One region of the Bradyrhizobium sp. WSM2254 genome, then DNA from elsewhere that is predicted to be linked to it. Evidence: predicted binding sites of a transcription regulator. Region 1 holds the regulator's gene; the other holds the start of a gene.
The links. The regulator PhoB, encoded in region 1, activates phosphate uptake and scavenging genes when phosphate is short. The targets are predictions, from matches to a motif close to TGTCATNNANCTGTCAT.
Positions count from the first base shown of each region.

Region 2: the regulator PhoB is predicted to act here: its motif matches at 1,840-1,856, upstream of phnC (phosphonate ABC transporter ATP-binding protein).

Region 1 covers NZ_AXAB01000001.1:317,156-321,447, reverse strand. Annotated here, with positions in the region: gene A3M7_RS0101450 (aspartate aminotransferase family protein) at 1-99, opposite strand, end outside; gene A3M7_RS0101445 (GcrA family cell cycle regulator) at 555-1,064, shown strand; gene phoB (phosphate regulon transcriptional regulator PhoB) at 1,289-1,996, opposite strand; gene phoU (phosphate signaling complex protein PhoU) at 2,019-2,735, opposite strand; gene pstB (phosphate ABC transporter ATP-binding protein PstB) at 2,747-3,568, opposite strand; gene pstA (phosphate ABC transporter permease PstA) at 3,565-4,292, opposite strand, start outside.
Region 2 covers NZ_AXAB01000009.1:205,479-209,770, reverse strand. Annotated here, with positions in the region: gene A3M7_RS0107915 (alpha-D-ribose 1-methylphosphonate 5-triphosphate diphosphatase) at 1-1,137, opposite strand, end outside; gene A3M7_RS0107910 (DapH/DapD/GlmU-related protein) at 1,134-1,793, opposite strand; gene phnC (phosphonate ABC transporter ATP-binding protein) at 1,967-2,776, shown strand; gene phnD (phosphonate ABC transporter substrate-binding protein) at 2,841-3,776, shown strand; gene phnE (phosphonate ABC transporter, permease protein PhnE) at 3,852-4,292, shown strand, end outside.

The DNA.
Region 1 (4,292 bases):
GCCATTGGTCGCAATCAGCCAGCAGCCTTCGCCGCGCTCGAAACCGAGGTCGGACCTGGCGAAAACGGGAAGCAAATGCGGCGCTGCGCTGCTAGTCATGACGGTCACTTGATGTTGCGGACGGTGTGAGCGTGCATTGCGCAACGCACCATTGACCGGCCCGGAAAACGAAACGTGCCGCCTTTTAAGGGCGGCACGTGACACTATCTTATGCTTGGTGAAACCGGTGTCAATGCCGCCCGAAAGCCTCGCGAAACGCTGAATCCGTAGTCTTGCGGTGCCAAATTTGCCGGGTTTTGGCCACGGAACATGTGGAAGCGAGTCGGCTGACTCTTGCGCGTGAGTCACGCCATATTGTAGCGTTTGGCTTGTCAGATACGACATCTCGTGCAGCAGTTCTGATCCTCTAAGTCCTCATGTACCGGCGTAAACGTTCGGGCGCATCTGGTGCGCCCGGCGAGCCTTAAGGGATTCTGACGGCACGGGTTTTTCGAGGCTTAGGCATTCGCCGCGAGGCGCCAGGATGGCAGCCGCACGGCGAGGGAAAGGGTGCAATGACGGTTTTGACCTGGTCCGACGATCGCGTCGAGCAGTTGAAAAAGCTCTGGGAGGCCGGATTATCGGCCAGCCAGATCGCAGCCGAGCTCGGCAATGTGACCCGTAATGCCGTGATCGGCAAGGTGCACAGGCTCGGCCTGTCCGGCCGCGCCAAGAGCCCGTCATCGGCGGCTCCGCGGCCGCGCAAGGCGCGCCCCGCGCAGCACATGATGCGGGTGAGCCGCCCCATTGCGCGCGGCAACACCGCGCTGGCGCAGGCCTTCGAGGTCGAGGTGGAGGCCGAACCGGTCACCTACGACAACGTGGTGCCGATGAGCCAGCGGCTGTCGCTGCTGGAGCTGAACGAGGCGACCTGCCACTGGCCGGTCGGCGATCCCTCGAGCGCGGATTTCTTCTTCTGCGGCGGCAAGGCGCTGTCGGGCCTGCCCTACTGCGCCCAGCACTCGCGCGTGGCGTATCAGCCAGCCGCGGATCGCCGGCGCGCACCGGCCAAGCCCTCGCGGTGAGTTTAAGCCCGCGCTGCTAGTGTCGCGCGATGACGGCTCAAAATACTCCGTGTCGTCCCGGCGAAGGCCGGGACCCATACCGCGAGGTCTATCGACTCGTCTGCGGTGCCAATTCCGAACAACTCGTCTTCGCCAAACCACTTCCTGTGGTTATGGGTCCCGGCCTTCGCCGGGACGACCACTGAGTTTGCGGTCGCACTCAGCCCTAAAACATCCGCACAGACTTACGTCTGCTCCGCCTTCGCAAAGCGATCATCCAGCGCGTAGCCGGCGCCGCGGACGGTGCGGATGGGATCCTGCTCGCGGCCGAGATTGAGCAGCTTGCGCAGGCGGCCGATATGGACGTCGACGGTACGCTCGTCGATGTAGATGTCGCGGCCCCAGACGCTGTCGAGCAGCTGCTCGCGCGAGAACACGCGGCCGGGATGCTCCAGGAAGAACTCCAGCAGGCGATATTCGGTCGGGCCGAGGTCGATCGGCCGGCCCGAGCGCGCCACGCGGCGCTTGTCGCGATCGAGCTCGATGTCGCCATAGGCGAGCACGGTGGCGAGCCGCTCGGGGCTGGCGCGCCGCAGCAGGCCCTTCACGCGCGCCAGCAGCTCCGGCACCGAGAACGGCTTGACGATGTAATCGTCCGCGCCGGTCGCAAGACCCCGCACCCGCTCGCTCTCCTCACCGCGCGCGGTGAGCATGATGATCGGCAGCTGCTTGGTCTCGGGCCGGGTCCGCAGCCGCCGGCACAGCTCGATGCCCGACAGGCCCGGCAGCATCCAGTCGAGCACGATCAGATCGGGGATATGTTCCTTGAGGCGGGTGTCGGCGTCGTCGCCGCGCATCACCGTCTCGACGTCATAGCCGTCGCCTTCGAGGTTGTAGCGGAGAAGCTCGGTGAGAGCTTCCTCGTCCTCAACCACCATAATGCGTGCGCCCATGGTGTCGTCGCTCCTTGCGTCTTCAGGTATTCGGGACCGTCGTGGCGAAGGTCGTCATGTCGCCCTTCGGCCGCTTGTCGGTGATCGCCTGGCCCTCGATCATGTAGAACACGGTCTCGGCGATGTTGGTGGCGTGGTCGCCGATCCGCTCGATGTTCTTGGCGCAGAACATCAGATGGATGCAGAACGAGATGTTGCGCGGATCCTCCATCATGTAGGTGAGGAGCTCGCGGAACAGCGAGGTGCAGATGGCGTCGACTTCCTCGTCGCCCTTCCACACCGCCATCGCCGCCGGCAGATCGTGCGCGGCATAGGCGTCCAGCACCGACTTGACCTGCTGCTGCACGAGGTCGGTCATGTGCTCGAGGCCGCGGAACAGCTTGAGCGGATGGAAATCCGTCTCCAGCGCCGCGACGCGCTTGCCCATGTTCTTGGCGAGGTCGCCGATGCGCTCGAGATCGGTCGCAACGCGCATGGCGCCGACGATCTCGCGCAGATCGACCGCCATCGGCTGGCGGCGGGCGATGGTGAGCACGGCGCGCTCCTCGATGCGCTTCTGCAGCGCGTCGAGCTCGGTGTCGGTGGCGACCACGCGCTGGCCGAGCGCGACGTCGCGGCGGATCAGCGCGTCGACGGAATCGACGATCATGCGCTCGGCAATCCCGCCCATCTCGGCGACGAGCCGGGTGAGCTCCTGGAGGTCGGTGTCGAAGGCCTTTGCGGTATGTTCAGAACCCATGTCCCGTCTCCTCAGCCGAACCGGCCGGTGATGTAATCCTGCGTGCGCCGGTCGCTCGGCGACGTGAAGATCTTGCTGGTGTCGTCGAACTCGATCAGCTCGCCGAGATACATGAAGGCGGTCTTGTCGGAGACGCGCGCCGCCTGCTGCATGTTGTGGGTGACGATCGCGATCGTGTAGTTCTCGGACAGTTCCTGGATCAGCTCCTCGACCTTGGCGGTCGAGATCGGGTCGAGCGCCGAGCAGGGCTCGTCGAACAGGATCACCTCGGGCCGCACCGCGACGGTGCGGGCGATGCAGAGGCGCTGCTGCTGGCCGCCGGAGAGCGACAGGCCGGAGGCGTTGAGCTTGTCCTTGACCTCGTTCCACAGCGCGCCGCCGCGCAGCGCCTTCTCGACGCGGCCGTCCATCTCGGACTTCGAGATCTTCTCGTAGAGGCGGATGCCGAAGGCGATGTTCTCGTAGATCGTCATCGGGAACGGCGTCGGCTTCTGGAACACCATGCCGACGCGGGCGCGCAGCAGATTGAGGTCGAGCTTGCCGTCGAGGATGTTGGTCTGGTCGAGCATGAGCTGGCCGGTGGCGCGCTGACCCGGATAGAGGTCGTACATCCGGTTGAAGATGCGCAGCAGGGTCGACTTGCCGCAGCCCGACGGGCCGATGAACGCGGTGACGCGGTTGGCGCCGAGCGTCAGGTTGATGTTCTTCAGCGCGTGGTGCTCGCCGTAGTAGAAGTTGAGGTTGCGCACCGTCACCTTGGCCGGAGCCTCGGGCAACACCGGCGCCTGGGGCAAACCACCAGCCGCGCTCATCGATACGGAAAGCTCACTCATTTTGCGGTCCTCTCGGCGCCAAGGATGCGCGCGCCAATGTTCAGGGCAAGCACGGTAATCGTGATCAGCAGCGCGCCGCTCCAGGCCAGCTGCTTCCAATAGGCGTAGGGGCTCTGGACGAAGTTGTTGATGGTGACAGGCAGGTTCGCCATCGTCTTGTTCAGGCCGAGGCTGAAGAACTGGTTCGACAGCGCGGTGAAGAGCAGCGGCGCGGTCTCGCCGGCGACGCGGGCGGTTGCGAGCAGCACGCCGGTGATGAGGCCGGAGCGGGCGGCGCGATAGGCGATCCGCTTGATCACCAGCGAGCGCGGCAGGCCGAGGGCGGACGCCGCCTCGCGCAGTGCGTTCGGCACCAGCAGCAGCATGTCCTCGGTCGTGCGCAGCACCACCGGGATGACGATGACGGCGAGCGCGAGGCTGCCGGCGATCGCCGAGAAGCCGCGCATCGGCACCACCACCGCGCCGTAGATGAACAGGCCGATGATGATCGAGGGCGCCGAGAGCAGGATGTCGTTGATGAAGCGGATCACCGACGTCAGCTTGTCATTGCGGCCGTACTCGGCGAGATAGGTGCCGGCGAACAGGCCGAGCGGCGCGCCGACGCCGACGCCGAGCACGGTCATGATGATCGAACCGACGATGGCGTTGCGCAGGCCGCCTTCGGTCGAGCCGGGAGGCGGCGTGTCCGCCACGAAAATCTCAAGGTTCAGACCGGCGATGCCGT
Region 2 (4,292 bases), on a different contig from region 1:
ATCGGTGAGATGCACGAGCTTTCCGCCCGATATCACCGCGACCAGCCGCGGCCGCAGCGGCACGGTGTCGTCGACCAGCAGGATGTCGGCGCGGCGTCCTACGGCGAGGGTGCCGCGGTCGGCAAGGCCGGTGGCGCGCGCCGGCCCGGCGGAGACCAGGCTCCAGGCCTCCGTCAGCGGCAACACGCCATCGGCGGCGAGGCGGAACGCGGCGAGCAGCTGCGCGGGATAGTAATAGTCCGACGCCAGCACCGAGCAGAGCCCCTTTGCGATCATGTCGGATGCCCTGGTCCAGCCGGTGTGGCTGCCGCCGCGCACGACGTTCGGTGCGCCGTAGACGATGGCATCGCCGTGGCTTGCCGCCGCCCGCGCCGTCTCTTCGTTGATCGGAAATTCGGCGATCATCGCGCCCAGCTCGCGAAACTCCTGGCGCATCGCGGGTGTCGCGTCGTCGTGCGAGAGCATCCGCACCTCGGCCGCGCGGGCCGTGGCAGCGAGCCGCGACACGGAGGCCGGCACCTCGGCGGCGCGCGCGACCACGCCTGCGACCAGTTTGTCGAAGTTCTCGCTCGACAGTCCGGTGCGCTCCATCATGCGGTTGCGCTTGCGCGGATTGGAGATGTCGGCAACGACCCCGTCCATGTGGTCGTTGAAGGCAAACAGGTCGACGCGGCCCTCGCTGAGCCACTGGCTGATCTCAGCCTCGGCATCGATATTGTAGGTCTCGTGCCGCAGATGGAAGCGGGTGTCGGCAGCAAATTGCGGACGCTGCCGCTCGATCGCCTCCATCAGGCCGCGCGCGTTGTCGGCGCTGCGCAGGCCCGGCTCCCACGAGCAGGTCGTGGCGTGAAACACGGTGGTGATGCCGTTGCTGATCGCCTGGCGGTCACTGTCGGCGAGCGCGACGTCGATCGGGAAGTCTACGCCGGCGCGCGGCATCATCTGCCGCTCGAAGGCATCGCCATGCAGATCGACGATTCCCGGCAGCACCAGCAGATTGCGCGCATCGATCGCGAGCCGAGCCCGGCCGCGGGCGGCATCGACCTGTGCGATGTCCGTTCCGGACACGCTGAGTGAAGCCTCGACCAACTCGGTGCCGATCAGGGCCCGGCCGCCCTCGAGGAAAATGTCTGTCACGCGACCGCGCTTCGTTTGTTGGCAGGGGAGTGTGCCCGTGCTTCATACGTGGAGAGAAAATCTTCAATCCCGAGCTTACGGAAATCGGGCAGCGCTTCACGCAATTTGTCGTGATCCCAGTCCCACCAGGCCAGCCTGGCGAGCCGTCCGGCGATCTCTTCCGAGAAGCGGCGCCGGACGATCCGCGCGGGATTGCCGGCGACGATGGTGTAGGCGGGCACGTCCTTGGTGACGATGGCGCCGGCCGCGATCACCGCGCCGGTGCCGATGTTGCGGCCCGGCAGCACGATCGCGCCATGACCGATCCAGACGTCATCGCCGATATGGACGTGATGCTGGCGCCGCCAGTCGAAGAAATCCGTGTCGTCGCTCTCGCCCTCGAAATAGGCGCTGGAACGATAGGTGAAGTGCGCCTGCGTCGCGCGATGCATCGGATGGTTGCCGGGATTGATGCGTGTCATCGCCGCGATCGAGCAGAATTTCCCGATGGTGGTGTAGGTGATCTGCGAATCGTTCACGACATAGGAGTAATCGCCCATGCTCACTTCATGCAGGATCGTGCGCGCCCCGACCTCGGTATAGGCACCGAGCCTGGTCTCGTGCAGCTTGGCCGAGGGATCGATGGTCGGTTGGACTGAAAGGGCTTTGCCGGCCATGTCGTATCCGAAGCGTGTGGGCGGGCGTTCCTCTTCGAGCGGCTCGATGACAATGTCATGACGCGGCGATGACAGGGGATGACGTGTGTTGGATCGCCGCACCGCAACGTGCATGTCACACAAGTGTCAAGCGTCGGCGTTAGCGGTGGGTCCCAGCTACTCTGGAGCCCTGCATGCTGGTGGTTGAAGGTCTGACGTGCCGCTTTGGCGCAAAAGCCGCGGTGGACGACGCTTCGTTTCAAATTTCCCCCGGCGGATTCGTCGGCGTGATCGGACGATCCGGCGCCGGCAAGTCGACCTTGCTCCGGACCATCAACCGCCTGGTGACGCCGACGCAGGGTCGCATCCTGTTCGACGGCATCGACGTCACCGCGCTGCGCGGCAAGGAGCTGCGGCAGTGGCGGGCGCGCTCGGCGATGATCTTCCAGCAGTTCAACCTCGTCGGCCGGCTCGATGTTCTCACCAACGTCCTGATGGGGCGCCTCGCGACGATGCCGGCCTGGCGCTCGCTGTCGCAGACCTGGCCGGAGCACGACAAGGCGCTGGCGATGTCGGCGCTCGAGCAGTTCGACATCGCCGCACTCGCCGCCCAGCGCGCCGACCAGCTCTCCGGCGGCCAGCAGCAGCGCGTCGCGATCGCCCGCGCGCTGGTGCAGCAGCCCGACATCATTCTCGCCGACGAGCCGATCGCTTCGCTCGACCCGCGCAACACCAAGATCGTGATGGATGCACTGCTGCGCATCAACAAGCATTTCGGCATCACCGTGCTCTGCAACCTGCATTCGCTCGACCTGGCGCGCAGCTATTGCGACCGCCTGATCGGCATGGCGCAGGGCCGTGTGGTGTTCGACGGCGCGCCGTCTGCGCTGACCGATCACGTCGCGCGCGAACTTTACGACCTCGAAGCCACCGACGTCATGGGCGGCACGCCGGTGCCGGCGCCCGAGGGCATTCCGGCGCTCGGAACGGCGGCCGCCGCCTGAGCCGCATGGCTTCTGTAGTTGCCAGTTTTTGCGTCAACCGACCCCAACCGATGAAGAGGGTATCATGATCACTCGCAGATTAATTCTCGCCGGCGCCGCAGCGCTCGCGTTCACGACTTCAGCCTTCGCCGACGACTGGAAAGCCAAATATCCCGAGCTGACCTTCGCGGTCATTCCGGCGGAAAACGCCTCGGGCGTTACCGAGCGCTGGGCGCCGTTCATGAGCTATCTCTCCAAGGAATTGGGCGTGAAGGTCACGCTGCGCATCGCCAACGACTATGCTGCCGTGATCGAAGGCCAGCGCGCCGGCAACATCCATATCGCCAGCTACGGCTCGGCCTCGTTCGCCCGCGCCCGCCTGACCGGCGTCAAGACCGACGCCTTTGCCAACGACATCAACGCCGACGGCTCGACCGGCTACTATTCGGTGTTCTTCGTCAAGGCGAACAGCCCCTACAAGAGCGTCGATCAGCTCAAGGGCAAGAACCTCGGCCTCGTCGACCCCAATTCGACGTCCGGCAACAATGTGCCGCGCTTCGAGCTCGACAAGATGGGCATCGCTGACGCCGACACCTATTTCAGCAAGGTCGTCTTCACCGGCAGCCACGAAAACGCGATCCTGGCGCTGGCGCAGGGCACGGTCGACGTTGCGGCCAACCAGTGGACCAGCGATGATGATTCGACGCTGGCGCAGATGCTGACCAAGGGCATGCTGAAGAATGCCGACGGCTCGCCGATGAAGAAGGACGATTTCCGCATCATCCACAAGTCGGCTCCGATCATCAACGGCCCCTACGCCTACAACTCCGACCTGCCGGAAGAGGCGAAGGCGGCGATCGCAAAGGCGTTCTTCGACGCGCCGGCCAAGGACAAGGCGGCCTTCGACCGCCTCCAGGACGGCCAGAAGAAGGGTTTTCATCCCGCCACCACCAAGGATTGGGATGGCACGATCGAGCTGATCAAGTTCGTCGATGCACTGCGTAAGAAGAAGGCGTCCTGAGTTTCGGGACGAGCTACTTGAGCCGGGTCGATGGACCCGGCTCTTTCTCTTTGATCGGCCACTTTTCCTGAACAGATGACCGTCGCGGTTTCGATCCTGCCTGAGCAGCAACTGGCTGCGCTGAACGCCGCTTATCATCAGGCGGTCGCGCGCAGGCGGCTCCGTCTCTTGCTCGGCGTTGTGGTGTTCGCTGCCGCGCTGCTTCTCGCCGCGATCGGCGCCGAAGTTAACCTGCGCACCCTCTTCACCTATTTCGGCAACTTCGTCAGCTATTTCGATCGCATCCTCACGCTCGACAACGGCCAGCGGGTCTGGACCGATGTCGGCGAGTGGCTGTGGGGCTGGCGCAAATGGCTGAAGATGCTGGGTGAGACGCTGCTGATCAGCTATGTCGGCACGCTGATCGGCGCGACCTTCGCCTTCGTCCTGAACTTCTTCGCGGCGGAAAACACCTCGCCCGCGCCCTGGCTGCGCTTCACGGTGCGGCGCCTGCTCGAATTTGCCCGCACCGTCCCG